3 regions of the Paenibacillus sp. 2RAB27 genome follow, and region 3 is predicted to be linked to each of the others. Evidence: riboswitches for the same ligand, from Rfam matches in the RefSeq annotation. Region 3 holds a riboswitch; each other region holds the start of a gene.

What was found. A riboswitch is a leader RNA that binds a small molecule or an ion and turns the genes downstream of it on or off. The one in region 3 is predicted to bind ZMP and ZTP.
Positions count from the first base shown of each region.
Region 1: another riboswitch for ZMP and ZTP. It lies ahead of AB4114_RS34260 (bifunctional 5,10-methylenetetrahydrofolate dehydrogenase/5,10-methenyltetrahydrofolate cyclohydrolase); the one in region 3 lies ahead of AB4114_RS21370 (GNAT family N-acetyltransferase).
Region 2: another riboswitch for ZMP and ZTP. It lies ahead of rpiB (ribose 5-phosphate isomerase B); the one in region 3 lies ahead of AB4114_RS21370 (GNAT family N-acetyltransferase).

Region 1 covers NZ_JBFRGR010000059.1:309-7,923, reverse strand. The annotation lists gene AB4114_RS34280 (adenylosuccinate synthase) at 1-12, shown strand, start outside; gene AB4114_RS34275 (hypothetical protein) at 110-562, shown strand; gene AB4114_RS34270 (RidA family protein) at 607-1,065, shown strand; gene AB4114_RS34265 (hypothetical protein) at 1,253-2,887, shown strand; ZMP/ZTP riboswitch at 2,944-3,021, shown strand; gene AB4114_RS34260 (bifunctional 5,10-methylenetetrahydrofolate dehydrogenase/5,10-methenyltetrahydrofolate cyclohydrolase) at 3,078-3,920, shown strand; gene AB4114_RS34255 (DUF6886 family protein) at 3,946-4,470, shown strand; gene AB4114_RS34250 (PhzF family phenazine biosynthesis protein) at 4,520-5,305, shown strand; gene AB4114_RS34245 (macrolide family glycosyltransferase) at 5,323-6,528, shown strand; gene AB4114_RS34240 (leucine-rich repeat domain-containing protein) at 6,701-7,615, shown strand, end outside.
Region 2 covers NZ_JBFRGR010000033.1:27,383-39,894, forward strand. The annotation lists gene AB4114_RS28990 (cache domain-containing sensor histidine kinase) at 1-449, opposite strand, end outside; gene AB4114_RS28995 (extracellular solute-binding protein) at 519-2,132, opposite strand; gene AB4114_RS29000 (carbohydrate ABC transporter permease) at 2,210-3,082, opposite strand; gene AB4114_RS29005 (ABC transporter permease) at 3,098-4,000, opposite strand; gene AB4114_RS29010 (glycoside hydrolase family protein) at 4,117-5,145, opposite strand; gene glyA (serine hydroxymethyltransferase) at 5,874-7,124, opposite strand; gene AB4114_RS29020 (TIGR01440 family protein) at 7,161-7,766, opposite strand; gene rpiB (ribose 5-phosphate isomerase B) at 7,783-8,241, opposite strand; ZMP/ZTP riboswitch at 8,346-8,426, opposite strand; gene AB4114_RS29030 (low molecular weight protein arginine phosphatase) at 8,536-9,108, opposite strand; gene AB4114_RS29035 (manganese efflux pump MntP) at 9,164-9,724, opposite strand; gene AB4114_RS29040 (L-threonylcarbamoyladenylate synthase) at 9,883-10,950, opposite strand; gene spoIIR (stage II sporulation protein R) at 10,984-11,751, opposite strand; gene prmC (peptide chain release factor N(5)-glutamine methyltransferase) at 12,037-12,512, opposite strand, start outside.
Region 3 covers NZ_JBFRGR010000016.1:125,289-137,800, forward strand. The annotation lists gene AB4114_RS21335 (toxic anion resistance protein) at 1-922, opposite strand, end outside; gene AB4114_RS21340 (hypothetical protein) at 936-1,595, opposite strand; gene AB4114_RS21345 (carbohydrate ABC transporter permease) at 1,740-2,525, opposite strand; gene AB4114_RS21350 (carbohydrate ABC transporter permease) at 2,690-3,571, opposite strand; gene AB4114_RS21355 (ABC transporter substrate-binding protein) at 3,638-4,969, opposite strand; gene AB4114_RS21360 (helix-turn-helix domain-containing protein) at 5,099-6,559, opposite strand; gene AB4114_RS21365 (cache domain-containing sensor histidine kinase) at 6,537-8,327, opposite strand; gene AB4114_RS21370 (GNAT family N-acetyltransferase) at 8,665-9,774, opposite strand; ZMP/ZTP riboswitch at 9,822-9,902, opposite strand; gene AB4114_RS21375 (LysE/ArgO family amino acid transporter) at 9,973-10,581, opposite strand; gene AB4114_RS21380 (aminoglycoside phosphotransferase family protein) at 10,643-11,548, opposite strand; gene AB4114_RS21385 (DUF3221 domain-containing protein) at 11,891-12,512, opposite strand, start outside.

The DNA of each region.
Region 1 (7,615 bases), on a different contig from region 3:
ATTCAGCGATAATTTCAGCAGTTATACTTTTGGCCGCCGCGAGGTAGCTCTCTCATAAATCGCGAAACATTGGGAAAAATAACCACCAAACATGTTTCGGAGGGGATTTATGAAGAAGATGATGGTGGTTGTGTGGATGGTTGGGAGTGTCTTGGTTCATCCCGTTCAAAGTGATGCCGAAGTACTGATGCCATGTAGTGCCGTTCTTGAATCTGTCGTTGCGGATCAAGTGAATGCCAAGGGGGCAGCGCTCGTTTACAAAGTGAAGCTAACACCAAGTTTTCCACGAACAAGTATTAGCATCCATGCGAATCATTTACCAGTGCCGTCTGCAGCGGGAAATTATGATGGGTACGAAGGGTTTGCTTTTATTCCAAATGAGATCAGCTGGCGTTTCAAACTGTTCCCAACCCCTGAAGTAGGCGGTCCGACGTGGGCTGGTAGGATTGATGATATAACGGCTGATGTAACGAATAGTACGATGGAGGTTCGTTTATCGAATTCCAAAACGGGGAAGTTAGGGCCTGTGATTGTAAGGAATACGATGAATGCTTGTAAATAATGGAAGGGTACACGAAGAATAGATTCATTTAGGGGGACTTTACCATGCCGGAACATACCATTGAACAAAGATTAGAGTCACTTGGAATCACGCTTCCTAAGGCAAGTGAACCCACAGCGAAATATGTGAATGTTGTGAAAGTGAACGGATTACTATATGTTTCTGGCAAGGGTCCATCCGGCAATTCTAAAGGGAAATTGGGACAGGCGTACACAACACAAGAAGGTTATCACTTTGCTAGATTAACAGGTATCGAGATTCTTGCTGTTCTGCAATCTGCCTTAGGTTCTCTGGAGCACGTTAAACAAGTTGTCAAACTACAAGGATTCGTGAATGCTGTTCCTGAATTTGAAGAGCATCATTTGGTGCTCAATGGATGTTCGGATCTGATGCTGGATGTGTTCGGCGAAAAAGGGAAGTCTGCCCGATCGGTCTTCGGCGCTGTTTCACTTAGAGATAACCTGCCGATTATTGTGGATTCTATTTTTGAAATAGCGGATTGAGAATTCGAATACCCTTACAATGAATGAGCGGGCGGTCCATGATAAATCATGGACCGTTCCGCTCTTATTTTTTTAGTGAAGCATAATGGAATCAATGATATCATTGGCGTAGGCAGTTATTGACCTGTGGAAAATTAAATGAGCATCTCTTTTTTATTTTTCAAATAAGGTTTGGAGGTATTAAGAATTGAAAAAAGCAAGATGGAAGCTACTTACTTATGTACCTTTTCTAGCAGTCATCGTCATCATCGGAATCATTCAGTCTTTCATGTTAGCTAATGAAAATGTGAAGCCATATCCAGAACCATTCGGGCGTGCAACGGAATTACCACAGTTGGCCACCTATGGTGAACCTGTACAAATGCTTGATGATGGCAGTTTCACCTATTTGGCAGGGAAAACAATAGAAATCGTTACGATTGATGAAGAGGGACGTAATCGTTCGGAGAGTCGTCTTTTACCAGACGTTGGCAGTATCCGTGGCTATAAGATGATAGATAAGGATCATGTGATTTGGATCGGGGACGGCAATAAACTGTATGCGAGTGAATGGAAGAGTGGTTCATGGAGTTCGAAGAACACACTCTTGGAGAACGAGATCGAAAGTGTGCAAACAGTGGTTGGCCCCAAAGGGAATAGCGTTATGCTCGCATACAATGATTCAACGCTGTATGTCAGTGAATTTCATCCGAATGCCAAGCTTACATGGACGAAACTTGATATAGCGAATGTGAAACAAATTCACGGTGTAAAGGATACCTCTGGGGGCAGCCTATCTCTTGTTTACGCCGTCAATAAAGATGGCAGCGAATCCTTTCACTACGTGAAACTAGAAGAGACGTCTTTGAAGCCGCTTGTGCAGATGAAACTGAAGGACGTGGATTATGCAACGAGCAGCTTAGATGATATGGCGTTAGGTTTGGATGGTTCTACATTTATTACCGCGTATACAACGAGCTCACGCAAATCAGGTAAAAGCACCTTACATATGCTCACTTTCCCAGCGAATCAACCGGATAAGATATATGATGAAGTCCTTAATCTTCCTGTCACGAAGGGGAACGATTCCGATACCATTTTGCATCCTACATTTACGCAGTCATCTACTGGTGAAAAAACGCTTGTCGCTTCGTCAGTGTATGAGAAAAATAGGCGTCAAACGAGTCAAGAGGTGTACACGATTAGCTTTCAGGATGGTAAAATGTTGAATGCTACGCGGATTAGCCAATTCGGCGGTTTTGCCGTGTATCCGATGTTTGCTTCGAACAAAGGGAGTTCACTAGCTATATGGCTCGATGCTGTAAACGCTGAGACGTATCGGGTCTACTATGCCACTGATCAGCTTCCTTATGCGGAGCGAATGAACAGGATTCATGCAGAGGACTTCCAACAAGCTGCTGGGAATTTACCACTATTTTGGGGGATTGGCGTACTAACGGCACTAATTAGCTTAAAATGGATTCTATTGCCTGGCCTTTATTTAATCGTGATCAGTGTATTTTGGCAATATCATTATGACGAGCATGCGAAGCGGCACTTTGGCATATCTATGGCGATGTATCTCATTGTCAAAGCGTTATTTATTGGCGATTACCGGAAACCGATTGCGCTGCAGGTGATGCCGGATTTCTTGCAATCGGTATGGGTTAGCTTGATTTTACTTGTTCTGTTTGCAGCAATTTCTTATTGGTTAACCCGCTTATGGAGAAAAGGTTTGGCCGAACGAAATGTTGGACTTGAGATGTTTTACTTCGTAGTTCTTGATGTCTTCATGACGAATATGTGGTATTCGTTCTTTATGTCACCTGCAACTTTGTCATGATGTTCGTGCAAAGCAATTGAAAATATTGGCATACATTGCTATGATAGAGGAACTAATAAACGATGTGTGACTGGCGGAGCATGGGGAACCATGAGGGAGCATATCGATAACGGCCGTACGCCTGGGCAAGAGGTAAGGGGAAATCCCCTTACCTCTTTATGTTTGAACCTAACTTGAGAGGAATGATAAGATGAGCGCGGAAACCGTAATCTTGGATGGTAATCGAGTGGCAACAGACATGAAAGAGGCGCTGAAAAGTAGAATTAATCTATTAGCTGGGAAGAGAATCATTCCTTGCTTGGCTACGATTCTGGTCGGTGGTGATCCATCGTCAGCTACTTATGTGAAAATGAAAGGAAATGCATGTAAACGACTTGGTATCAGGTCGATTCGTATTGAACTTCCCGAGCATACTTCGACAGCAGATTTGATTGCTGAAATTCAGAAACTGAATGTTGACCCAAGTGTCCATGGGATTTTATTGCAACACCCAGTACCTCATCATATTGACGAAAGGGCTGCCTTTGAAGCGATCGGTATCGGGAAAGATGTAGATGGTGTCACGACGCTCGGGTTTGCTCAAAATGCTTTCGGCTTTGCCGATTTCCCATCTTGTACACCGGCGGCGATTCTTGCTATTATGGATTATTATCGCATTTCAATGGAAGGCAAGCACGCTGTTGTTATAGGGCGAAGCCCCATTCTCGGAAAACCTGTTTCCCTGATGTTACTCAATCGGAATGCAACAGTAACGATATGCCATTCAAAGACGGCGAATTTAGTAGAGATGGTACAGTTAGCTGATATTGTGGTAGCGGCAGTTGGGAAACCGAAATTTGTGCAAGGGGATTGGATTAAACAAGAGGCCGTCGTGTTGGATGCGGGGTATAACGAAGGCAACATTGGGGATGTTGATTATGAGGCTTGTAAGGAAAGAGCATCCGCAATTACCCCTGTTCCTGCAGGAGTAGGACCTGTCACGATAGCCACCTTGTTGAAACACACCGTCGATGCGGCAGAAAAGTTAGTGTAGTTGAGGTTGAAAAAGGGGGAGTTAGATGAAATTGTTTCACGTCAGTGAAGAAAAAGATATTTCTATTTTCAATCCTAGACTGCCTTCAAGAAAAGATCTGGACCCAACCAAAGGCTTAGTATGGGCGATTAATGATAAATGTTTCCCCAATTTCCTAACGCCTCGGAACTGTCCGAGAGTTACTTTTTATGCCAATGAGGCAACTACGGAGGAAGATAAAAGGAACTATTTGTCTTCAAATGCAATGAATCACGTCGTAGCGATTGAGCATAAATGGTTTGAAATCATGAAGAATACAACGTTATATATCTATGAATTTGATTCATCAGATTTCTATGAGCGAGATCTTGGAGCGGGTTACTATGTGAGTGAGAAATCACAAGTTCCCATACATCAATTTGAAATAAAGGATCTATTCGGTGAGCTTTTTAAAAGAAATATTGAAGTACGGCTCCTAACAAATTTATGGGATCTATCGGATAAAATTCAGCAATCTAGTTTTCAGTATTCGATGTGTCGGATGGGCTTTGCTGAGCAGAGGACATCTTGAATTCGGAGCAGATTTTCGAAAGACGAAAAAGAAGAAAGGTGGGATTATTTTGGCTTTGACAATCTATGTTGTGGATGCTTTCACGGATCAAGTATTCAAGGGAAATCCTGCTGCAGTTTGTTTAACTTCTAAACCTCTTGATGAAGAGTTGATGCAACGAATTGCTTCAGAAATGAATTTGTCAGAAACAGCTTTTTTGTTTCCTCAGCAAGACGGGTATTCGCTTAGATGGTTTACACCTAATTCTGAGGTGGATTTGTGCGGACACGCTACATTGGCTAGCGCGCATATGTTGTGGGCAACGGGCATTTTACCACTGAACCAACAAGCAAGTTTCTTTACCAGAAGTGGGCTATTAACTGCAATAAAGCAAGATGCTTGGATTCAACTTAATTTTCCGTCGGAACCTGTGAGCACATGTGAATATCCATCAGAATTGATGGATGCACTTCAAATTGATCCTCTATATGTTGGACGGAATAGATTCGATTACTTCATTGAAGTTGGATCTGAAGACATCATTAAGCGTCTAAGTCCTAATTACTCTTTGTTGCGGACGATTCAAACTAGAGGGATCAATGTGACAAGTCGATCGAAAGATTATGACTTTGTTTCGAGATGTTTTTTCCCAGCAGTAGGTGTAGATGAGGATCCCGTAACCGGTTCTTCACATTGTGGTCTTGCGCCATATTGGGGCAAAAAATTAAATAAAACAGATTTGTATGCGTATCAGGCGTCCGCAAGAGGCGGTATACTAAAAATTAGTTTACATGAAAACAGAGTTCTACTTTCAGGCCAAGCAGTAATGGTTATGAGGAGCGAGTTGTTCATCTAGCATAAGGAGAGGTAGAAATGGCGCGCATTTTATTTATAAATGGTGGATCAGAGGGACATATCAATCCCACGATCGGAGTCGTGCAGGAGCTGATTTCCCGTGGCGAAGAGGTCGTGTACTTTTGCATAGAAGCGTTTAGAGAGCGAATTGAAAAGACGGGGGCTACCGTACGAACATTTGACGACCAAAAGTTTATAAAAGCTTTCATCTCAGGTGGAAGAAACTACTTGTTGGAGAGAGTTAACGGATTATTACTTACTGCAGACATTGTTATACCTAGCGTGCTCGAACAGATCAAAGATGAGAAATTTGATTATATCATCCATGATTCCATGTTCGGGTGTGGACGTATACTTGGTCAGCTGCTTAAGCTTCCTGCAATTAATTCTTGTACGTCTTTTGCGCAGTCCAAAGAATCCATTGATCAGGAGTTGGAACATTTTTTAAATAACTTCCCTTCTGAAATTGTTCAGCCTATTTATGAGCAATTTCAAAACCTGACGATGATGGTGAAGGAAAAATATGATGTAGAGATCCATTCTCCTTATGAAGTATGTTGTAATCCTGCAACGCTTACAATCGTGTATACCACGAGGGAGTTTCAACCGAATGGAGAATCGTTCGATCAGTCCTATCGATTCGTAGGGCCATCGATTTCAACGCGGTTACGCTCAGAAAGCAATGATTTTGAAGGAATCCAAGCGAAAAAACCAATATACATTTCATTGGGAACCGTGTTTAACCGATCCATTAATTTCTATAAACTTTGTATGGAAGCTTTGGGGAATACGGAACATACCATTGTCATGTCAATTGGGAAAAACGTTCAAATATCTGACTTAGGGGAAATTCCACTTAACTTTACTGTGAAACCCTATGTTCCACAAACCGAATTGCTGCCCAACACGAAGTTATTTATCACACATGGTGGTATGAATAGTACGCATGAAGGGCTCTATTACGGAGTTCCACTCCTTGTCATCCCACAAAGCGCTGATCAACCGATGATTGCTAAGCAAGTCGAAAGTATCGGAGCAGGTGTGACCTTGCAAATGCAAACTTTGAGTGCTGAACAACTAAGGGAAGCGGTGGATCAGGTGTTAACTGACTCCTCATTTTTGACTGCTGCTGCAAAAATAAGCGAATCTTTTCGAGAATCAGGTGGGTATCGCCAGGCGGTTGATGAGATTTTTAAGTTTAAAAGGGAGTATGGGATTAAGTAGAATGAAGACCCTCAGCATGAAGCTGGGGGTCTATTTATTTTCTCCCGAAAATAGATTCCTAATTATGGTAAAATATGTAGTGAGTTTGTTTTAAGTTGTTGGAAGGGACAAATAGTCATAATTCCTGATTGTGTTGGCGTTATTACTACGATTTGAAATGGAGATTCAACAAATGAGAATGCATACAGATCCCAAAGGAGATGCCTACGCACAAGTCATTGATTTGGCGATACGAAACTCGGAATGTTTTGTGCTTAGCGAAAGACTGTGGCATCTTGCAGATGGGGAGCCGAAGCAATACACAAGCGTGTTAGTAGCGTTAGAGCCTTACTTGGTGAAAACAATCATCATCCAAGGCGAGAATATCGAAGATGTTATCCAAATTAAAAAAGAATATCGCAGTCATGCTTTTTATACCGCAGGATCTTATTATTTGTATAGAAGTTGTGAAGAAAGCGGGTATCTACTGAAACAGATGGCAAATCAGTTGTCGGATTGGATATTCCCTAAACTTCCAGAAGACTTATGTTTCTTGAAAGAAGGTGGTGGAGACTACCTTTACTCAATTGTCCATGAAGATGAGTATGGGATGGATGTAACTGAGGAAGAAGCAATGGGATTGATGGATCAAATGACAGGACTTTTTCTAAGAGTAGAGGCTCACAAGGACTTTGATCGTCTACTAGACGATGCCATTAAACATAAAACGGATAGGCTGTATATTAGTCGACATCATTTAACGGAGTTGCCTGAGAGAATTCGGGAGCTTTCGGAGCTGCGGGAACTAGTCATTTTTGAACAAGATCTTTACAACTTACCGGAGGGGTTGTTTGAGTTAAGTAAGCTTGAAAGCTTGACAATCCAAACAGCTGATTTGGCGTATATTCCAGCATCCATCGCGAAGTTGAAGAATCTAAGAGTACTTTGCATCCAATGCGGAAGCTTTGATCGACCGACTCCGGGATATCAAATAAAGACGAAGGAAGAAATCAGTCTAAACTTATTACCAGCAGAAATTGGAGAGCTTGAGAAACTGGAACAGTTAACGATACAATATACCTCGATTCGTAAATTGCCGATCGAAATG
Region 2 (12,512 bases), on a different contig from region 3:
GTCACGGCCCCGTAGGCGTTACTGTAGGCCATTTTATATATTGGATCACGATCATCTCTAGAATCGTTAATGACCTTGGTGACAGGATTTCCGCCCAAAATGGACAAATCCTTGCGAATCACGTACACGTCTGTCAGCATGATCGCGTTCTCCCGATAGGCATTCTCTAGAGCAGCTTGCGCAGCTGTCAAATCATTACGCCACGAAGCCGCTGAAGTGGAGAGTTGGCCGATCGTATTTTGCACAAGAAGAAAGTACAGATCGATATATTCCTCTTCCTTATGCAGCAACTGTGTCGCTTGGTTGAGCTGACTCGAGGTAATTTCATTTTTAATGTAACGGTAGGATAACCCGCTTAGAATAGCCTCCGAGCTGAGCACGAAGACGAAACAGACCAGAAACAGTCGGAATGATATGTTGTGAAACCATTTCTTGATCCAATCTCGCATGTGCGCACCCCTCGTAGCTAGTATAGAAATGTGGAAAAAGAGGAGACTCCTCCCCTTTTCCCGACCCTTTTATTTTATTACACCGTCACCCTGCAACTGCTTCGTATAATTCGCAATCGCATCGTTCAGCTTGAATTTGTCTTGCAGCGTCTTCACGTACGTATCCCAGTTCGTTAAAGGCTCTTTCCCCGTTACGAATTTGAGCATCATTTCATTCGCGTATTTGAGGCGATCTTGCGACATCGGGTCAGCCGGATCGTCAAAAACACGTGGATTGACGTTGTTATCCTTCAAATAACTCGTGTTAATCTTCTGGTTCGCGTTGGTGATATCAGGTTTCTGGAAGTCGAAGTACACGCCATCCGTCGCTTTACGAACGAAAGCATAGTTATAGCGCCATTCAATTTCCTTCTCGTTATAAGTAGCTCTATCAATTAACTTCGGTGTGCCATTCGTTACCGTAAAGGACTTATCTTTGATACCATAAGCTAGGAACGGATACGCATCTTTATTGGTGTATAGATATTGAATGAACTGCATCGCACGCTTCGCTTTGCCTGCATCCTTCATCGCTTCCTTGGAAAGTCCAATGAGTGACTGCTGGAATGGCTTTACATCAAGGATTTGATCCCCATATGGTCCCTTTGGAGGCGCGATTTGCTTCCAATCCGGCACGCTTCCTCCGGCATCCTGCATTTTCTTCGCTTCCGCAGGCTCCGAACGGCGCCAGTCTTCGATCATAATACCGACCTTGCCTTGGTACATTTTGTTATCACGTTTGAGTCCGTCATCGATTGTTACCCAGTCCGGATCAACAACCTTCGCATCGATCATTTCTTTAATGAACGTCAGTGCTTCCTTCGTTTTCGCGTCGGTGTTGTAGACAACAACCTTACCGTCTTTCACATCTACAAAGTTAGGCTGTACACCGTACATCCAGAAAATCTGTTGGAAGCCTTGCGCACCACTCGTACTGTATCCAAGTGAGCCGTCTTTCGGCAGCATAGCGACGTAGCCATACGTATCGTTCTTGCCATTGCCATCTGGATCGTTGAACGTGAACGCTTTCATAACGTTGAGTAACTCTTGTGGATTCGTCGGAACCGCCAGGTTCAACTTTTTCAGCCACGTATTGTTGATCCACCAACCATTTACGCCACCAACGGCTTCGGAAGCTGGCAAACCAATCGTATGACCTTTATATTTCATAGGCTCAAGGCGCGAAGGGTCGAATGCTTTCGGAAGCTCTGGGAACTCCTTCAACAAATCATCGAGATCGGCAAGCAAGCCTTGATCGTAATATTTAATCGCAGAGGCACGGTCTGGAAAAGAGACGATATCCGGAATTTGATTAGACGAGATCAGCAAGTTGAGCTTATCCTTCCAGTTCTCACCGCCCATGATCATATCGAGATCCATATTATTGTCTTTCTCGATCATTTGACGAATCGGATCCTGCTCTTTCGCTGGCATTGGCGTTGTTAACCGATAACCAACTGTATTATAAAAGCTAACTTTATACTTCTTGTCAGCTTCCACCGCCTTAGCCGATTGCGTGGCTCCAGTAGAGGGGGCAACGCTCGCGCTTGGTGAAGCCGTATTCTCAGCCTTGCTGCAACCTGCAGCAACAACCCCTAGGATTACAGTCATACTAAGCAGCGCACTTGCGTGATTCTTTTTCATCTTGAACCTCTCCCTTTAGTCTATTATACATGCTATATCGAGAGTTGCCTCTAGATATCATCGATTTTGGCTCCGCATTAACCCTTCACAGAGCCTAGCAGAACACCTCGGGTAAAATGCTTCTGGATGAACGGATACACAACCAGAATCGGTAACGTTGTAATGGCGACGGACGCCATTTGGACCGAAATGGGGTTCACCGAGTTAGCAGCTTCTGCTGCGTCCCCGCTAATTGCGACAGAGGCGAGTAAGATCTGCCGGAGGAATAGCTGCACAGGCTGATTCTCTGGAGAGTTGATGTAGAGCAAGGCATCGAAGTAACTGTTCCAGTGCCACACAGCGTAGAAAAGGCCAATCGTCGCGATAATCGGTACAGACAGCGGGATTACGATTCGGACCAAGATGGCGATTTCACCCGCTCCATCGATACGAGCAGCCTCGTCAATGGCCTCTGGCAGCTGTTCAAAAAAGCTTTTTACAATCATGAGATAGAACGCATTGATTAATCCAGGAATGATGAGTGACCATTCGGAATCGAGCAGTCCTACATTTTTCACGAGCAAGTAACCCGGAATAATACCGCCGTTGAACAGCATGGTGAATACGATGAAAAGCAGGATCGGGCTTCGACCAGGCAGCGCCTTGCGCGATAGCGGAAGAGCTGTAATGACAGTGAACACTAAATTCAGCAGCGTACCGACAATGACACGAAAGAGGGTAACTTGGTAGGCATCGAGTAACCGGCCCCCTTGCATAATCTCTCGGTAAGCTGTCAAAGTGGTGTGCGTCGGGATAATGACCAGTCCGTCTTTCTTAATGAACTCCGATATCGGTGTTAGCGAAACGCTGATGACATACAGGAACGGTAATACACAGGAAGCAGCGAGCAGACTGAGCAGCAAATAGTTAACGCCTTGGGCGAGTCGGTCGCCTGTTGTCATATGACGCATGGATGATTCCTCCTTCTACCAGATTTGTCCGTCGAATTTTTTGGCAATCCGATTCGCACCAAGTACAAGCACGAAGCCGATTACTGATTTAAACAACCCGACAGCGGTAGCAAGTCCAATGCGTCCCTCTTGTAAACCGACCCGATATACCCATGTCTCGACAACATCGGCCTTCTCTTGATTAAGCGGATTGAGCATGATGAAGATTTGATCAAAACCAACATCAAGAATGGCGCTGAGCCGCAGCACGAGCATGAGGATAATGACGTTGCGAATACCCGGAAGGGTAATATGCCATAACTGACGGGACTGAGACGCGCCGTCCATCGTTGCTGCTTCGTATAGGCTTGGATCGATACCTGTGAGCGCTGCCAAATAAATGATGGCTCCCCAGCCGACTGACTGCCAAATGTCTGTCGTTACGATAAGCGTTCGGATCAGACCAGACTCCGTTAAGAAGGATATGCGGTCTAAGTGGAAGGCGGTTAACAATTGGTTAACAAGCCCTGTTCCAGGTGCGAGGAAAGCCACCAGCAAGCCGTAAATAATGACCCATGATAGAAAGTGAGGCAGGTAGGTCAAGGTTTGAATGGTTCTTTTAAACCCTGCCCCAGTAACGGCATTGAGCATTAGCGCCAGAATAATCGGTGCTGGAAATGAAAAAACGAGCTTGTAAAACGAAATCAGAATGGTGTTTCCGATAATTTGTTTGAAGTATACACCATCAAAAAATAGCTGAAAGTTCTGCCAGCCGACCCACGGGCTTTCCCAGAGTCCTTGCAGGACGTTGTAGTTCTTAAATGCAGCGGCGATGTACACCATCGGCACATATTTGAATACCGCAAAGTACAGCAAGCCCGGAATTAACAGGGTATACATGACACCGTATCTTCGCAGTAGATTCATCGTTCGATGCATGAGCTGCCTCTCCTCTCTCTGTTTGTTATACCTTTATTGTAGCGCCGCGGAAGGGGCGATCCTTTTCATATCTTTGGCAGATGGTCTAAAATCTTCGGAAACCTGAAAGCCGTCTCCTACTGGGGAGACGGCTTCATTAAAACTCCTCCTAATGGAATTCGGATGTTATACGATCGGCTTCCCTCCCGTTCAAGTACAGCGCACAGCAGGATGGCAGGCAACCCGCTCTCATCGAACCATAGCTGGGGGCGTTCCAGTCTAAGGACAGATTGTGCAGCCTGATGAGCCCAGGGAATTTGAAGATCAAAAGCCAGTACATGTCGCGATGGCCGCCACACAATGCCGTCTGATGACTCAAATAAGGCCACAGAACCACGTTCAGATTTCGTAAAATAACCTTGAAAGTCCTTCATCAATGCATAGTACGCGTTGCCCTGACACCATACGTAAGGGTCCTCTACCGCCCAATCATTCGTTGGGTTCGTTACTGTTGGCTCTGGCTGCTTACTGAACGGTCCTAGCGGATGATTGGCGAAGGCTACGCCCGCATTAACTGCCCCGCCCTTTGGCGGAGGACCTTCGGCCACACCTTTGTACATCATCAAAATCCGACCATCCATAGTCTCACAAACTGTGGGATTGCTCGTCATGAGTCCGTCCCACTCTCCTGGCGAGACATCGAGCACCGGCGACGCCGCACGGATCCATGGACCTGTTGGATGGTCGGCCACCGCAACGCCGATACGTTGATGGTTGCGATACGCCCACCATGTTGCATCATCGGCAGGTTGGTCGAGATCAAAATCAGGGCCATGCGTCCCCATGTAATACAGGTAATAACGGTTACCGTGGTGCAAAATCGCTGGATTGTGTGCCACATCCCGATCCCAGCTCGCTGCGCCATCTCTGCAAGTCCAGATCGTATCCACATGGTGGAACGGGCCCAGCGGATTATCCGCAACCGCATAGGCGATTTCGGAATGCGTGACCCAGGCCCCAAAACCAGCACGTTCCGGCCAACGCGAATAAAACAAGTAATACCTCCCCTCCGCATCTCGTGTCATCGATCCACACCAAACATGCCATCCTTCTAACTCGAACTTCGCCCTAGCCGGCACTGGCCGAAGCATCTCCTGAAAATTCATGTACACCTCTCCTAGCTGTGTAAGTGTTTACATTCGTACAAAACCAGTGTAAAGCGTTTGCCGCGCGGAAAGGTTTCATATTTTCGTAAGATGGTTTGGGGTTTTGGGATGTATGTTTAGCGGATTGGTGTGTACTAAACATTTGGCGTAGGATTGAGGCTGGATTGTGGTTGTTTTGCGGCTGGTGGACAGCTGGTGGACGCATGGTGAGCGACTTGTGACTGAAGATTCGTGTTTAGATGTATAAACTACAGCTAATTTGCTCGATTCTGACGTGTTTTCGTGAATAAATGGAAAAGGTACATCTAATTTATCCCACACTTGCAGAATCGAGCGAATCGAGGGAATTTAACTACAGGAAATACATTTAATCCTTCAGATTCAAAAAATCCGCTTCAAATAGATGGAGAAAATCCAGTTAGTTTGCGGGGAGGCCGGAGATGGTTGGATGTGTCAGATGCAGGCGGGGAGTTAATTCAGGGGCTTGGAGATGAAGGTGAAATATGTGTAAAGTGGCTAGGGAGAGATAGTTTTGGGGTTGCAGCAGTCATATGGAGGGGGAGGTGAAGGTAACCAAATTAGGTGAAAGTCGAGGATGATGGAAGGCGTCAAGGAAAGCTAGTTTGCGGAAAAGGGAGCTGGATCTCTGAGTGGAAGCTCTAGATAGCCAGGTTGGGTAGAAACAAAAAAAGACCAGCTCCAAAGAGCTGGCCCTACAAAAGTAGCTATTAGTAAGTCAAACCTTGGTAAAGCGGGAATTGCGCCGTTAGATCGGACACCATGCCACGAGCTTTCTCAAGCGTAGCTTCGTCTTTCGGGTTTTTCAACGTAAGCGCGATAACCTTCGCGATGGTTTTCATCGCTTCTTCGTCCATGCCGCGGGAAGTTACAGCCGGAGTACCCAAACGGATACCGCTTGTTACGAACGGGCTAGTTGGGTCGAAAGGAATCGCGTTTTTGTTCGCTGTAATACCGATTTCATCCAAAACGTGCTCTGCGTCTTTACCTGAGATGTTCAGATTACGCAAGTCAACCAACATCAAGTGGTTGTCCGTACCGCCGGAAACAAGGTTGATGCCTTCAGCTGTAAGAGCTGTTGCCAAAGCTTGTGCGTTGTTGATTACATTTTGACCATATACTTTGAAGTCCGGTTGAAGAGCTTCACCGAAAGATACAGCTTTCGCTGCGATCGTGTGCATCAAAGGACCACCTTGGGAACCAGGGAATACCGCTTTATCAATTGCTGCAGCCCAAGCTTTCTTCGTAAGAATCATACCGCCACGAGGACCACGAAGCGTTTTGTGTGTTGTTGTTGTTACGAAATGTGCGTGTGGCACTGGGTTCGGGTGCAAACCAGCTGCAACTAGACCTGCAATGTGCGCCATATCAACGAAGAACAATGCGCCTACATCGTTAGCAATGGAAGCCAAAGCTTCGAAATCAATCGTACGCGGGTACGCACTTGCACCAGCAACTAACATGCGAGGCTTATGTTTGAAAGCTGCTTTACGAACATCATCGTAGTCGATGCGGAAATCTTTTTCGCTTACGCCGTAAGCTACGAAGTTGTAAAGGATACCGGAAGCATTAACCGGGCTACCGTGTGTTAAGTGACCACCATGCGCAAGGTTCATACCAAGAACCGTGTCACCAGGGTTTAGCGCAGCCAAGTAAACAGCCATGTTCGCTTGTGCGCCGGAATGTGGTTGAACGTTCGCGTGCTCAGCACCGAAAAGCTCTTTCGCGCGATCACGAGCGATGTCTTCCACGATGTCTACGTACTCACAGCCACCATAGTATCTTTTGCCTGGGTAACCTTCTGCGTATTTGTTCGTAAGTACAGTACCCATAGCTTCAAGAACCGCTTGGCTCACGATGTTTTCGGAAGCAATTAGCTCAATTTTGTCGCGTTGACGGCCAAGCTCAAGGTTCATTGCTTCTACGATTTTCGGATCTTGCTTGCTCAAAAAGTTTGTCATATGGAATTCCTCCTAAAGATGATAGTTAACATGTAATTAGCAATCTGCATCAGGTGCAGCTTGTTGATAAAGTTGATCCGCCAGATCCGCGGAATACACAGCTCTAGTACCACCGATGAGCTTCGGCCGCGCGAATGCCATCGTGACATAAGCCTGGCCAATATGGCGCACCGGCGGCCTCACGGGAACAGCGACTCTGCGCAGATGCATCCCAATCAGCGTTGAGCCGATATCGATGCCTGCATGCGCCTGAATCGTCTCGACAACGACCGGCTTCGCGAAGTGTCTGTACGCGTAGGAAGCCATCGAACCCCCGGCCTTCGGCACGGGAATTACAGATACAGGTTCAAGCTGCGGCACCAGCGCCAGCAACTCTTCTTCCACAATCAGCGCACGGTTTAAATGCTCGCAGCATTGAAACGCCGCATGCAGCCCGAACTCGCCGCAAATGCGCGCAACCGTCTCGAAAATCGGCTTCGCTGCATCCAACGTGCCCGATGTCCCAATCCGATGTCCGAGGATTTCACTCGTGCTCGTACCGATCACCAAGATATGACCGGGACGTAAGCTACCGACAGTTACCAGCTCACGCAGATTCGCTTCCAAAGCTTCTGCGATAGGTTCATACATAGAATCTGTCATTGGGGCTCCCTCATTTCTAGGGATGTACCGTGAAACGATCTTCGATGCTCTGCACTTTATTGATGCGGTTCTTGTGGCGGACACCTTCCGAGAACTCGGTTTCCAACCAGATTTTGACGATTTCTTCTGCTACCCCAGGTCCAACAACTCGCTCACCCATCGCTAGCACGTTCGTATCATTATGTTCACGTGTCGCTTTCGCGGAGAAGAGGTCATGCACAAGTGCACAGCGAATTCCCGGAACTTTATTGGCAGCAATGGACATCCCAATGCCAGTTCCACAAAGCAGAATACCTTTATCTGCTTCTCCCGATACAACTTTTTCGCAAACTTGAAGTGCATAATCCGGATAATCGACGGAGTCGCCGCAGCTGCATCCGAAATCGATCACTTGATGACCTAATGATTCAATAAAAGGAATGATAACATCTTTCAAACGATAGCCTGCATGATCTGCACCTAAAGCAATTTTCATGAATAAAACGCTCCTTTTTGACTGTTCGAATTCGACCATCCTATTATATCCCAAAGCTCACCAAAAACGAAAAAAAGAGCGCACACGCTAAAAAACGCGCGTTGCTCTTTTGCCCAGGCGACCGGCCGTATAGCTCAATGCTCCATTGTGGTTACTCCCACTCGTCGCCAGTTACATTGAGTCTTGCTTGTTACTTGTATTTTATCGCATTCCCAGCGATGTGTAAAGCTCTATTGACCTATCCCACTAAGGACCTTGATGGAAAAAACAAACGTCTGTGTTAGCCTTGGAAGACTAACGTATTTTTTTCACCAATTTATCTAGACTCCGACTAATTTCCTCGGCTGTATACCGATAATCGGCTAGTGACCCGCCATAGGGGTCCGAAATATCATAGTCTGGAATCGTGTTTTCCAACGCATACAAGCGGCTTCTTTCTTCCACAGTTACCGTCTGAGATAGCGCTTGTTTGAGCTGAAACTCTGCCGCAAGCTGCTCTCGCTCTTCAATCGCCTTGAGAATGCGAGCATCGTCCTCTACATACTCTTTGAGCGTATATGTCTTCTCGACCGCATGAGGAAAGCGCCCAATCACGGTACGTTTATGCCCAGTCGTCATCGTCAAGACCAGGTCAGCCCAATCGAGATCCGCAGCACTAATCGCTAGCGAACTAATCGACTCCTTGAAACCCGCTTCATGAAGAAGTGACTGGCTGTTTCGCGAGATCGGACCACCCGTCATCGCAGATACACCTGCCGAACGGACCTCCGCCGCAAGCCCCTCTTGATGCACCCTCATACGCAGCAAACCTTCAGCTAACGGACTGCGGCACGTATTTCCTGTACAGACAAATAGAATTCGCAACATGAAATCCTCCCTGGAATAAACGGCTATATCACCGTTCGTACTTACCCGTATTGTATCATAGTAAAAACTTGATCCCAAACCCTAATAGAATAAGTCCACCGAATGCCTCACCATATTCCCCAACCCAACCGCTAACTCGTCTGCCTAGCAGTAAGCCCGCTATCGAGAGCAAGCCGCCAAATAGACCGAAGATCAGTACTGTAAGCACAATGTCCGTGGCAAACATCCCAAGAGAAACGCCCACTGAGAAGGAATCTATACTAACACTGAGGGCAAAAATAATAAGCCCCCATAACGTTCGATGATCAAAGGCCGAAGCCTCTTCCCCGCGTATCGAGCTATATACCATATGTGCGCCAAGCAAAATAAGTAAACATCCCCCTGCCGCCGTAGCGACATTCCCCAGAAGGAGGGAGACATACTGCCCCATAAACATCCCCATCAATGGCATTAGCACGTGAAAAAGGCCGATGACAATGCTAATTTTCAAAATATCAATCAAACGAATGCCCTTCATCCCTATGCCAATTCCCAATGAAAAAGCATCTAGACCCAAAGCAATCGCCATTATTCCAATTGTCATGAGTTCCCCAACTTGTACCCCAGATGCGAGCATAGCACGATCCCCCTTGTCCACGATTCTTTCTCAAGATATGCGGACAAACTGGGAATCATGCTAATCACAATAAACGGCTACGCCGTCCTTCTTGGACGGTAGCGTTTATCCAGAAATATAAGACAATTTAGTGCGTGAAACTTATAAAAGCTTATATTTTAGAGGCGGACCCGTTCATGACCCGCTGCTTTGAGTAGTCGATTCATAATGGCGCTGCCAATCCCTGCATCTGGAACACCTTCTGCAACAATATAGCTAATGCCCTTGTGATCAAAAGTTCGCAGTGCGGCATAAAGGTCTCGAGCTATTGTTTCTGGCTGTGATAAGGAACCGCATGCGACAACGAGATCCGCTCGGTATCCACCTACTCTTTCTTCAAAAGTGAGAATCCCCGTCGACTCTCCCCGTGACTTCGCGGCATCGATATCGCGTTGAATCCATGCTGAGACTTCCAGCTGGTCGTCCCCTTGAACGATGTGCATATAGCCTTTCGGCGCATAGTGCGTATACTTCATACCTGGCGCCCGAGGCGTATCCGCAGCTTCAACCTCTGTTGGTTCAGCCACATGAATATGCACGTCTGACAAAACCTCCTGCAACTGCTCCGCAGTCACACCACCTGGCCGCAACACGTATAACTCACCGCCTACAAGTTGAATAACTGTTGATTCTACACCGACACCTGTTGCACCACCGTCTACAATCCCGCCAATCTTTCCATCCAAATCATCACGCACATGCGATGCCAGCGTAGGGCTCGGTCTACCCGAGCTATTCGCGCTCGGCGCTGCGATCGGAAGTCCCGCTTCTCGCAGCAACTGTAGGGCCACTGGATGATCAGGTATACGGATACCGACCGTTTGCAGTCCGGCTGTAACGAACGGCGAAAGGCTACCTGCACGTACAGGTAGCACAATGGTTAATGGTCCAGGCCAGAAAGCCTTCATAAGCGCTTGATGATAAGGTGTGAGACTATCTGGCTGAACAAGGCCTGAGAGCTGCGTCACATCAGCGATATGTACGATTAGAGGATTGTCGGAGGGTCTCCCTTTTGCGGCAAAAATCTGTAAAACCGCTTCGGTATTCGTCGCATCGGCACCTAGTCCGTAAACCGTTTCAGTCGGAAAAGCGACGGTATCCCCTTGTCGCAAGAGACTCGCTGCCTCTGCTATATCCTGGGCTGACGCTCTCTGTTCGCCTTGATTCACGTTCCAATAGGTTGTCACTATCACTCTCATCCTTACTTGTATGAAATAAAATTAGCTAAACCACGAAAAGATCGCCTTAAACATTTCCCAAATGAAGAACTTCACTTTCGGTTGAGCTGGCTCTTCGGTCGTGGAAGTTGCAATTGAAGCTGCTACTACCTCAGCTTTAGCGTCTTTTTTTACAACTTTCTCTGTGGAAGCAGCCTTGTCCTTGCTAGTTTTAGCCTTATCTTCTTTAACCGGTTGCTTTTCCTTGCCGTTCTCATCCGTTGTTTTGGCCACTACAACTGCTGCCGAAGCAACCGCTTCACCTGATACGGAATCTACAAAACATAACGGTGGAAATAAGACGCACCACCAATTTTGTCCTTCACCAGAACCAATCACAACACGCAATGCTTCATAATAACCGGCTGGGTAGACGTCATTTCCGTACATTTTGGTTGGAAAAGGGACAACACCAAGCTCCACTGTATGCGGGTAGTTGTAGCCGCGGGAGGCAATCATCTCGCCAACGAGTTGATCGAATTCAGGCAAATGCGCATTCACAACAGCTCTCGCCTCGTCCAAGGAATGGGGTTGGGCAACCCAATCTGCCATACGAGCAATAATCGCATCGCGAATCTCGCGTTTTAAAGCTTGGTCCTGCGCAGAATCCGAGTTTGCTAGAATACGCAAACGAATCGATTCTTCAGGTATCGTAGGCGAAATAACCGCCGCATTCGTACGATTGGATTCCCAACACATAATCATAAGTATAAGTGCAAAAACAATGAATGATAAGCTCTTAACTGAGTGGCGCTCCGTTCTCTTAACCATGGAGAGTAGCCCCTTTCCCGTTCCCGTCTTCTATCCTGAAATAACGATGTCCTAAACAGGGACAGCGTTATGGAAGCCTCGAAATTGGTGCAACCAATTTGAGGGCATTCCAGACATTCCATCTTCTGATGATGCCGCAGTATGCGGCAGTGAATGTCTACTAGCCAGTATGGACAATAGTGGGTGGGGCTAAACCTATGAATCTATTATTTTTGTAAAATGATAGAGTTGGTCCGCCAAGGGAAAAAGGCGGAAAGAAAGCAGCCGATTCTAGAAGGAAATCGGCTACTCCATGGAGCGGATCGCGATCACATGGCGATCGATCCCCTGGAGATCCTGCACGAAGCGGATCTCCGACCAATCCGTGGCGGCGCGCAGCAACGCCGCAACCGCCTCCGCCTGCCCGATGCCCACCTCGAACCCGACCACGGTCGGGATTCGTGGCAGCCGGTGCAGCTGCGAGATCATCCGGCGGTACAGGTCGAGTCCGAGGGCACCGCCGAACAAAGCTGTGTGCGGCTCGAATAGCCGCACCTCAGGCATCAGCGCAGGCAGGTCGCCATCCGGGATGTATGGTGGGTTCGACACCACCATATCCGGCGCGAGCCCGCGCTCAATATAAGGCTCGAGGAGGTCGCCCTCGAGCCACTCCACACGCGCAGCCACCCCGTGGCGCTGCGCATTCTTGCGAGCCATCTCCAGCGCTGCCGCGGAGATGTCGCTGGCCGCCACGCGCCACGCAGGGCGCGCGTGCGCGATCG
Region 3 (12,512 bases):
CGGCGAAAAGGTCTGTCATGCCTCGCTCGATCGAATCCATTTGCAAGCCTGGTTTCCCCAGCAGCTCATTCGTTCGTTGCGTTGTTTCTTTCAACAGCCGCGAATTTTCCTCAAACATTTTATTCAATGTCGAGTTCGCGGAATTGACCGCATCAATCGTTTGAACTTGATCTTCAATGGCCATCGAGATCATCGCAGAGACTGTCAACAGGTTCTGTGTTTTATCAATCGTCGCATCAACGGCATCAATCAGCTTATCGTTGTTGTCGTTAATGATATCTGTTCCTGCAATCGCTTGTTGATACAGAATGACCATCTCTTGAAAGGACTGAATCCGGGTCACGACCTTACGAAGTCCTCTCTCCAAATGTGTTTTACGATGCTCATTCTCGGGCTTGGCTATTTCAACTTCGAAAAGCTGCTTTAAATTCTCGCCCATCGCAATTCGCATTTGCAAATTATAGACAGACTCAATTGAATTTTTCTTCAACGTCTTCATATACGCCATGTTCTCTTCTAGCGTTTCCTTCCCGTTACGAAGGGATTGTACAATGGCATTTACATTTGTTTTCACGGACTGATATTTATAAATATAGTTCTTAAGCGGTGTCTTCTTCATCATCTTCTCAAAAAAGCCAAGCTGCTTGCTCTTGCTCAACGAATCAATTTCGCCGCGCAGTTTCAGAATGTTGTTTTGGACCTCTGAGCGTTTACCCGACATCAATTCATTCACTGGGCGCTCTAGCATCGCTAGAGATTGTCCAGCCTGTTCCATCGTTTTAGATCCCATACGTCCAATCGAATCCATTAGCGTTTCTAATTCCATCGTATCGGTCGCCGAAACCTTCTCGAGTAACTGTTTGGCTTCTTGCTCTACTTTCTGCAAATCGGTCGATTTTAACTGCACCAATTGGGTTGTCATGTTCCATGCCTCCTTAGTCTGTTGAACGATAGCGCTGTTGGATTAATTCCATGCGTGTCTGCAATTCAATTAAGTCTTTTTGTTCGATCGTTTCTACATAGTCAGTGAGCTTAGAATTAATATCCTTGATTCCTGTAAGAAGAAGTCGACGATTCAATCGTTTGGCTTCCCCGCCTAACTTCAGAAAGGGATTAATCGCACCATTTAAATCCTTAAAGATCAGTCTTTGTATGTTATGATTCATATTTGCATCATTTAACTCTTTTAATTGCGGAATCAACCGACCTACCCGAGAGAGTAAGCTAAGTGTCTTTTCGACAATTTCATCATCTACGGTATTCTTCTGCCCCTCCGAGATCATCGTCTCTTCAATCACATGGATATACTCGGCAATCGGTCCCCAGAAAGGATCACTTTCAGCTTGGATTTCAGTATCGCTAGTAGCATTGGGAATCGGCGCAGTCGTTGTATTCGCAGCATGTTCGCTTATAGGTACGTTAGTCGTTGTTCCCTTAATAGCTTTAGAAGAACGTTGGAGCACAAGAATAGTTCCAAATGTTACCGCTGCTGGTACTAGTAAATTAATGGCTTCCGGTAAGAAACTAGTTGTTATGAGACTGACGACATATCCTGCAAGAGAGATGCCTGCTGCGACTTTGAATTGCTTTTGCATGAATCTTCACACCCCTGTCCCATCGTGTTACCCACTAAAATCATATCTCCCCTAGCGATTGATGTCAATTTAAAGCAGGCAAAAAGCCAGATAAACGCAACATGCGTCCACTGGCTTTATCGGTTTTGATGTACTTATAGCTGATTAACCTTTCACAGCTGTATTGGAAATCCCTTGAATGATGAACTTCTGCCCCAGCATGAAAACGAGAATCATCGGTAGAATGGCTGCACTCGCCGCAGCCATCATGCCATTGTAATCGACATTAAATTCCATAATGAAATTCTGCAAACCCAATGGAATGGTATATAACTTACGATCTGTCAGAAACACGAGAGCGTTCTCATAATCGTTCCAATGCCAAGAGAAATCGATGATTGCTAACGTAGCCATTGCCGGTTTAGCTAAAGGAAGCATCAGTTGAAGAAATATGCGATAATGACCGGCTCCATCCATGAAGGCCGATTCTGAGATTTCGGATGGAATCCGAATGAAAAACTGTCTCATTAAAAATACACCGAAAATAGAAATCATGCCAGGCAGAATAAGTGCCCAAAGCGTATTATAGATACCCACCCATTCAAACATAATGAATTTCGGGACGAACAAAACCTGAGGTGGAATCATCATCATCGATAAGTAGATGAGAAACAATGTATCTCTGCCTTTGAACGTAATTCTGGCGAAGCTGTAGGCAGCCAATGACGAGAGTAATGTCGCGCCAATTGTACAGACTACCGCTACCTTAATGGAGTTCATATAGTAAGTTGCAAAGCCCATGCTGCCTGTCCAAACTCGGATATGATGCTCCATATTAAAATGGGAAGGAATCCAGCGGATGGGGTATTCAAATACTTCAGCCGGCGATTTAAAAGACGTACTGATCATCCAAATGAATGGCATAATCATAGCCAGACCAAGGATAAACATGATCAGTGTCGTTCCTACTTTGATTAGGGTTGGGAGCGGAAACCGCCTCTTGGTTCGAGCTTTTGCACTTGCCCTAATGTCTGATTGCACAGTAGCCATAGAGGTTACCTCCTACTCAATTATTCGCCGATGAATCGGCTATCTTTAACATGATGTCTACTATTTTAATAATGAACCCATTTCTTTTGCCCAAACCATTGAACGAATGTAATCGCCGCAATAATTAAGAACAAAACCCAAGATATCGTAGATGCGTAGCCCATTTCATAATAGCCGAACGCATTTTTGTAGACGAATAGAGATAAAATTGTCGTACTATTCCCAGGACCACCCTGTGTAATGGCTTGGATCAATCCAAACGATTTGATGGTCATAATTAAACCAGTAATGAGTAGTAAGAACGTCGTCGGGCTGACGATTGGGAAAATGATGGACTTGATTTTTACCCAACCGCTAGCACCATCTACTTTAGCAGCTTCAAGCAGCTCCGGAGATATTTCCTGTAAGGCTGCCAAATAAATAATCATATTATAACCGAGCATGAACCAGATCCAGATGATATCAATAGCCATCATGGACGTTTCCGTTGTAGAAAGCCAACCCGGTGGATTCGACATGCCTATTGCTTTTAACAGTTGATTGATCGGTCCTTCTGAAGGTTGAAACAATAGCATCCATACGAAAGCAACAGCCACACCACTTGTAATGTACGGTAGGAAATACATGGCTCGAAGCAATCCTTTGGCATACACATGCTTGTTCAAGACGAGTGCTACAAGAAACGCAAGCATGATGGAAATGGGTACTGACAGGAGATACCACCCGGTATTTCGGAGTGAAACATAGAAAAGATCGTCATGGAGTAGACGTTTGAAGTTATCAATGCCCACGAAGTGATAATTGGGATTGGCGAATTGATAATTAGTGAAAATGAGGCCGAAAGAGAAAATCGCCGGTACAATAAAAAAGAGGAGAACACCCAGCATGTTTGGTGCAATAAATAAATAGCCGGTTAAACTTTGTCTGGCCATCCAGTTTTTCTTCACATCCGATAACCTCCCTTAGTATGCATACAGGGGAACCAGCCGAAGCCACTCCCCCTGCTTTTCTACTTATTTGGTTGTTTTCATAAATTCATTATGCCGTTTGACCATAGCCGCCAGCGTTGTTGCAGTATCTTGCTTGCCTAAGAAAAACTTCTCATATTCCTCTCTGCGGAGGTCCATGACTTGTTGAGGCTGGTTACGTGTAAACGTTGGCGTCTTGTTCTCGAACAGTACATATTTCAAAGAAGGAATATCATACGTACTCTCATTTTCACCTAAAAGTAACTTCAAAGCATCCTCAACATTCGCATCCTTGGAAGATGGAATTCGTCCGCCGGAAGCAAGTGGCAGTAATCCTCCGTCTGCATACCATTTCAGGAACTTCCATGCTGCATCTTTATTAGCCGTCTTCGCATTGATCGAAACGAAATCACCTAAACCACCACGACCAATGCCATTTTGCTCATTACTATCTAGTCTCGGAACAGGCGCGAATGCAATTTTGAACGTCCTTGGATTATCTTTCAAGTTATTTGAATTCCGGAAAATCCAGGATCCTGCGTTCAGCATGGCGCTCTCACCTTTCAGAAACATCGTTTCTACAGGCATCTTGGTTGTCAACTGTTCGCCAAGCATTGGCGTACTCTTGTCCTTCATCATGGTATTCAAAGTATCTAACCAAGTACCCATTAATGGATTATCCAGATTCGAACTGCCATCTTTCTTCGTGTACCCATCGTGAGTCAATGCGGAATCCAAGGAATCTGGGAATGACTCTAAATGCTGGACTAGTCCAAAGCGCTTATCGGCTTTCAATTTCGTAGCATAATCCTGCATATCCTTCCATGTCCAGGACGTTGGTACTTTAAGTCCCGCCTGATCAAGCATCTCTTTGTTAAACCACACGAAGAACGTACTCTTAACGGTTGGAATACCGTAATATTTACCATTAACTTGCCAATCCTTCGACGTCGAGCCCATCTTCTGTTCAATGTTATAATCGGTATAGCTGCTCATATCCAACGCTACACCAGCATCCACACGCTTCTTCAAGGCTGTGCCTGAATAGTTCACGAATAAATCAACACTTTGACCCGTGAGCAATGCCGTATCTAACTTCAGATTTCCTGCGTCGTCATTCACATAGCGTTCATACTCCACTTGAATGTCTGGGTTTTTCGCATTCCAATTGTCAACCACCGCTTGAGGACCTGATTCTGGCGGAACGCCGCCCCACATTTTCAGCTTTATGACCTTGCCAGTGGCTGCTGCTGTAGTACTAGGGCTAGTAGTACTGGCGCTGCTGGAGGCTGAGTCACCTGATGTATTCCCGCATGCTGTAAGACCTAAAGTAAGAGCTAGTGCACCGAGCATCATTGTGTTCTTTCTCTTTGTCATTTTGGTTTGACCTCCTGCAATTGATTACTTACAGTACTTACTTTATCACCCATTACGAATGCGAATAAGAAACAGAATCCATGATTTCATAGAACAAAAGTCACATTGTCGAAAAATCACGAAAAGTGTTTATGTTCGGTTTCTGAAGCTTGCAGGTGTCCCGCCAGTGAATCGTTTAAAAATTTTAATGAAATAATTATCATTCGCGAACCCAACTCGTTCACCAATTTCACTAATCGTTCGATCCGTTTCGCGCAGCAATCTTTGGGCATGTTCGATTCGAATCTGATGCAAATATTGAATAATACTTACGCCCAGTTTCTTCTTAAATAAACCGCTAACATATTTATCATCCATGCAAACTAGCTTTGCCAAGGTGTCTAATGTAATTTCCTCTACATAGTGTTCATGCAAATAGGAAATGATCTTGTTGATCTCAGGATGATCAGAAATAGGAATGCGAGATGCGCTCAAGTGTTTGAAATGTGATTCCAGACGAGCCAAGAAAACAGATTTAAGACGATGATGGTCGGATGCGAGCAACTCCTCTTCATCAACCGTGCTGAGTTGAGATATTCTCGCACACAAATGGACAATTCTCGCGGCTGCTTGCTTCACTTGCTGCTGCGGAGCATGCTGAACTTCGAATTTCCCCCACAGCTCATTCACTGCTCCAACAACGGCATCCCATCTTAGCTGCTCCAAGTTATGCCAGATTTTATGCTCCAACCCCCACGTATCCGCAGTTTCACGCAGAGGTGTGCCTGCAGAAGTGCATAGTTTCGCACTGCATGTGGGATTGTACCACTCCATATTCAATGCAATTAGAACGCTTTTCCACGTTTCTAGGAGGTGTGCAGTTGGGATTAATTCCGTATAGATTAGGCTAACTGGCAAAGCTTGCTCTGAAGGCATGTAGAACTGCGAATTTGTCGGTAACCACATAAATAGGTAGCTAACCCCGTCTATGGTCAGCAAATGCCAGACGGCTGCAGAGGCCACATCGTTTTCTATTAAATGAAGTGCGAAGAAATCTACTCGTGTGTATGTAGGTCGTCCGTGTTGCACCGCGATGATGCTCAAATCGCGTCCTTGAACACCAGGGATCTCAATCTCGCTTTCCTTGCCTTCCGGGGATTGGGCTCCCCCCACCATTAACTTCCACAATTTACGATACACCGTTTCAGCTTCTCGTATTTCGGCACTTCTACGGTCGATTAGCTCTTTTTCAACCTTACTCATCGTCTCTGCTAATGTCTCATGATCCATATAGAGCTTGAGCATATAACTAGTCGCGCCGAACTCCAGCGCTTGCTGAACGTTTTCGAAATCACTCATAACCGTCAGCATGACGAAACGGCTTGTGAAGCCTTCCCTCCGCGCTTGTTTCAACAAGTCCACGCCATTCATCAGCGGCATGACAATATCTGTGATGACAACGTCCGGTTGGCATTCCCGGATTTTATCCATCGCCTCCAAGCCGTTACCTGCTTCCCCAATGATGGTGAAGCCCATTTCCTTCCAACGCATCGTTTCTTTCACTTTCCGTCGAACGAAAACTTCATCCTCAACGAGTAGAACGGTCCACATGGGGATCACTTCCTTTCTGGTAAGGTGTGGACATGAGGAGCGGAAGCTGGATACGAACCATGCAACCGTGTGATACTGGAACGAACTCAAGACTCGCTTCTTTCTTGAAAAGGAGAGCTAAACGCTCTCTCAAGTTTTGTAAAGCGATGCCGTTATGGTCCTTTTTGGACAACCCTTCGCTATATTCGAGACCGACACCATTATCGACCACCTCAAGGGTAAGTTTAGAGTCTTTCGTGAATACATGGATCGAGATGTGACCTTTCTCTTGGATCTGCGAAATTCCGTGATAAATCGCATTTTCCACGATTGGTTGAAGGCTAAGTTTCGGAACGAGTGCGTATTTCAAGTCATCGGCATACACATAGTCAACTTGAAATTGTTGATCATATCGGAATTGTTGGATATAGACATATCCTCGGACAAGCTCTAGCTCTTGTTCCAAATGGATAAGATCTACATCGAGCTTCAGTCCAGCCTCTGTCAATCTGCCAAACGACACACAAATTTTCGGAATTGCGTTGTCCCCTTTTTCCAATGCCAACCAGCGTATTGTGTTCAATGTATTCAACAAGAAATGAGGATTCATCTGTGAAAGCAGCATTTGGAATCGACTGGCTTCCTTCTGCCGTTCCTCAACCTTTAAGCGTTGTACGAGTCCGTTCATATCAGCAATCATTTGATTAAATGCTTGTACAATGGGTTGGATGTCCCCGCCGTATCTTTGATCAGGGAGTCTTACTTTCAGATCTTTCCGTACGACATCGAGCATTTTAGCTTGAATGAGTCGAAGTGGACGCGTAACCGCGGAAGCGATAAGAAACGTGATGATCATAAAAGCGATTGTGAAAATAATAAGCGTGCCCATATAGGCATTCTGAATCGATCGAAGCTCAGCAAAGAGTACATGGGATGGCACTGTTTTGATTAAATAAGCATGGAAAGAGGGTACAACTGTATAGTTGATAAACGTACTCCCTTGTATGAAAAAGCCGTTACTGGAACCGTCCGTAAGCAACCGATCGATGATCGGTGACTCCAATGCCATGGCTGACTTGTCAGCACCAGAATGTACGATCTCGTTTCCTCTTTGATCAATCAAATAATACTGCTCGGAAGTTGGACTTCCGTTCGTAGCTGATTTAAACCAACTTTCGTAGTCCACCGCGATGTGGATGATTGCTCGAATGGTGCCATCTGCATCCCTTGTAGGAGTAGAAATAGCTACGAGCTGCGGGCTTTTGTTAACATCAAATAGCACTTCATTGCTTTCCAACTGCCATTGATACGGTGCAGAAGCTGATAAAGCACTTGTAAACCAAGGTTTTGCCCGAATCACTTCATAATCTAAGCGCTGCGCTGGCGGGAATGAAGTATACACGTTACCGAGTAAATCAACAATCGTATAGAAAACGGGTGGACTAGAGATGAAAAGACTATTCGTCACCGAACGAAAACGTTCTTCAATTTTACGCTGATTCACGATTTGATCGACCGCTTCTGGCTGCTTTAACACGGAAATGACGGATGAATCTTGCTCAAACATCGTAATCGTCTTAAACGTTGTGGCGAGCAGACTTTCAAGTGACTCATTCATTTTGTTCATTTGTACGAGGCTTTGTTCACTCGTTTTTTGTTGTAGATTGAGCTTCACTTTTTGGAAATTATAAATATCCAAGACGGAGAATGGCAGAAGAATAAGTACGATGAAAGCCAGAAATAGGCGATTTTTTAATGTTAAAGATGAAAACCAGTTTAGTAACGTCACGTGAATATCCCTCGCTTCGCTGTTCAGTATCAAATATTTTCTTAGTCTACCATACAGGGATCTGGAAAGAGAACAACCCAGAGGACGCCGCAAGATACACTCACTCTTGGCTCCTACAGTTCCCTAAATTGGCAATGGTTACGCCTGCGACAACTAGCCCTACCATTCTAAGAACTTTCCCTCAACCATTCAAGGAACAAAATCCGCTATTTCATAGAACGATTTACTGATTTATCAGATCAAAGATCGATTTTCTCACGTGCAGAAAGCAAAAGCTGCCCTCAAAGTAGATAATTCTACTTGTAGGACAGCTTTATTAGATATGCGATTACACTACTTATTCAATTTCACGTTCATATAAATTAGCGCTCCAACCGCGGCCATCATATCTACCACGATGAATGAAATCAAGGCTGCGATAATAGTCATTCAGTGTTGGATTATCTGCCATACAGTCTAAACGCAGCCAGCCTTTGCCTTTGTTCTTTATATAATCTGCTGACCAAGCTAGAAACCTGCTGCCGAAACCCTCTCCTTTATATTTTCGGGACACGACTAAACGGTGTACGTAACCAGCATCATCATGGAACAAGTCTCCCCAAATCTCTTCGAAATGCCATTGGATGGAAAAACAACCAATCAACTCACCGTTCTGACACGCGACAAATACTTCTTGATCATTTATAAAAGTTGTTAAATAGGCATTGTTAAAAGAATCCTCTCTCCACTGTGTGAATCCCTTCGACAATTGAATCCACTGAGCTGCTTCAACAAACAACTTCTGAATTGCATCTAAATCTTCTATTTGTGCTTTCCTTATCATAAATAAATCCTTTTGCTGCAGCGCTGCGGTAAACTCGTCTTTGCGCCAATGGTACTCAATCTTTGAAGCAGTAGCGAGGGCTCTCTCTTCACCAAATAGTCTAGCAACGACATAAAGAGCAGCATCGAATCCCGCGGTAACCCCAGCGGACATTACAATTTTCCCGTTATCAATGTACCTTACATCTTCGACAATCGTAGCACTAGGTGGTGCAATTTCGCGCAATAATTCAAATGCATTTCGATTGGTCGTCACTCGTAATCCATCCAGCAAGTTTGCTTTCGCCAACAAGAGCGCACCTGTGCAAACAGATAAGACGATTTCCGCGCTAGCAGCAGTATGGCTAATCCATGATGTAATCATTGCGTTGTTCATTTCAGTTCGCGATCCTAAACCACCTGGGACAATCAAAATGTCAGGCAATGGGCAATTGTCTAAGCTGTATTTGGGAAGAATCGTGAGACCACTGACTGTTGTCACAGGTTTTTGCTCTTCGCCCACCGTGTAGACCTTGAAATCCTTGCCCCAATTACTCGATACCCCAAACACATCGAACGGACCGGCAATATCCAATAGATCTACCTTTTCATAAATGAGGACTGCCACATTTCTAGCTCGTTCCATTCCATTCTCCTCCTTGAAATAAAAAAAGTATTTGATCGATTGATCAAATACTTTGCCCAGGCGAACGGCTGTTATGGAATATGTGCTCCCCCGTAGTGATCTACGTTTCGCCAGTTACACATACCAAATATTCCCTTAATTATATTCGGTCATAACTGTGAAAATCAAGAAAAATTTCTTCGACCATGCCATATTTGGTTAGATTAATTGTGTAATTAAATAAACGGAAGTCACCCACATGATTATCGCTGATACTTTATTGAGATACGTCATAAATGTGTTCGATTTATCTAATTTCCCAACCTGTCTCCCCACGACAGCAAGAGCAAAAAACCAAATCCATGACACAAGTATACAAGCAATTGCAAATACCAGTTTTTCTTTTCCAACATAGTGGATAGAACTTGTCCCAATGACGCCGATCGTATCCAGAATGGCATGAGGATTTAGGAGTGAAACCGATGCAGCAAACGCGATCTGCTTCTTAGGTGATAAAGCTTTTTCATCGGATGACGTGTTGGCAGGTTTACTTTTCCAAGTCACAATCCCCATATAGATCAGGAAAAGTATGCCTAGTACGAAAAGCACGAACTTGATAGCAGGTATCGTGACAATAACGACGGATATACCTAAAATAGCCAAAGTAATCAGTGCAGTATCGCAAAGTGCTGCTGTGAGAACGACCGGTAATGCCCTAACTAAACGTGGTTGTGTCACACCTTGATTAAAAACAAATACATTTTGAACACCTAACGGTAAAATCAGACCTGCTGATAAAAGAATTCCTTGGAAGATGGCAGTAAGCATGATGTATTTTCTCCTATCTACAAATCATCGTAAACATATATTCAAAGGGAACGTAGATGCGCTATTCGCATCGCGTCAAATGCTCACAAAGCACCTCATCAATCGCACGTCGGGATATAGCGGCTAATCCTGGGTTCTTATCTATGTAGTAAGCGTAAGCAATTAACCCGAATGAAAGCGCCCAGCCGCGTCCTCGCGACCATGTTGCTTCATCGACTGTTAGCAAAGAGCGGAATTCCTCTCTGCTTTCAGTCGTGAGAAATGTCCATGCAACCATGAGGTCGCAGGCAGGATCGCCTACACCCAATGTACCGAAATCGATCACGGCACTTAATCGTCCCTGTTCTATAAGAAGATTTCCCGGATGTAAATCTCCATGGATCCAAACGCCCTGTCCCTGCCATACGGGAGCTTGAAGTGTCAAGTCCCATACAGCCTCTGCCACGGCAGGGTCGATGATTGTGTTCAAGCTTGCGATTGCATCTCGAACTGCCGCATCACGCATCGCCAGAGGCTCACCCCTGCCAGAATTGTGAGAACCTGAGGCTGGCCCACCAGTAGGATCGATTGACTGCATAGCATTAACGAAATGCGCAAGAACTGTTGCTGCTTGGTTATAGCTGTCTACTTGTCCAACTGTCGCATTCTCGCCATCGAGCCAACTATACACAGACCAGTACCATGGGTAGTCTTCGGTGGGAACGCCTTTTGCTAAAGGTACTGGAATGGATATCGGGATCATCGGGGCTAGCTTCGGCAGCCAACGCTGCTCTTTTTCCACTTGTCCAATGGCCCAATCTGCTCGAGGTAATCGAACAGCCATATCATCACCAAGCCGATAGATCGCATTGTCTGTTCCTGCTGAATCCACAGGTCGGAGAGGCAGCTCTGCCCATTGTGGAAATTGTGAAGAGATCAGTTGTTGCACGAGTGTTAAGTCAATAGCAATCTCTTTCGATTGGCTCATTCGAACACGTCCTTTGGAGTAATTCAAGATCATCACATTAACCACAATAGCGACAGCGACAGCTCCAGCAACCCAAGCCCCAGCAACAGCCTAGGCACTCTGCTTAATGTAAATAGATGGAAAATATGCAGCTAATATTATGCTATTTTTCACCTTATTTGAAATAACTGTAAAAAGTACAGCTATTTTCATACATAACCACCGAAATCAACTGAATCGAGAGAATTAGAAGTACTTTTTCCATCTAAATTCTAAATTTCGCCCTAAACTGACAAAATAGCTGGAGTTTTTCCAGTTAATCAATAATTTCTCTCTGTCCACCTCGACTAAATGCCCTTGAAACTAACTATCCACGGCGACCTTTGTCACAAATTTCTCACTACCGAAATCATATCCAGCAAACCAAATTTTCACCAGCTTACCAACCGTTATATCGGAGAATTGTGCTGGGCCGCTTTCCTTTCTTAGTTGTGCGAATGGAAGTAGTTTATATTTCACACCATCAATTTCAATGATACGCTCCACGTTAACGCCTTCGCCAGTTGTAACTACTCCAGTAACCTTACCACTAGCATCACCGGCGCCATTGCCATGTGCGATGATCTCGAGGCGAAGTCCCATTGTTTGACCAGGGTAGCTCGTCAACATCATGCCTTCCGCCCACACTTTAACGGTATCTCCAATCTGAACTTCATTCGATTGCAGCTTCTTCCCTTCAAACTCAATTCGTGCATCGTCTGACATGGTATACCACGCAGCATCAGGCATTTTGTTATCTTGACCAATGAATTTATCGGATGAAACGACCAAAAAACTACCCTTCTCATTAATTGCAGTAATTTTACCAGTCATTCCAGATTGCTCATTAATCGTATAGACGGAAATATTCAGTGGAAACTCGGCACCGATCGCCTCAAATATGGATTGTTTAAGACTTGCCTTCTCTGCATCCGAGAGTGTTTTG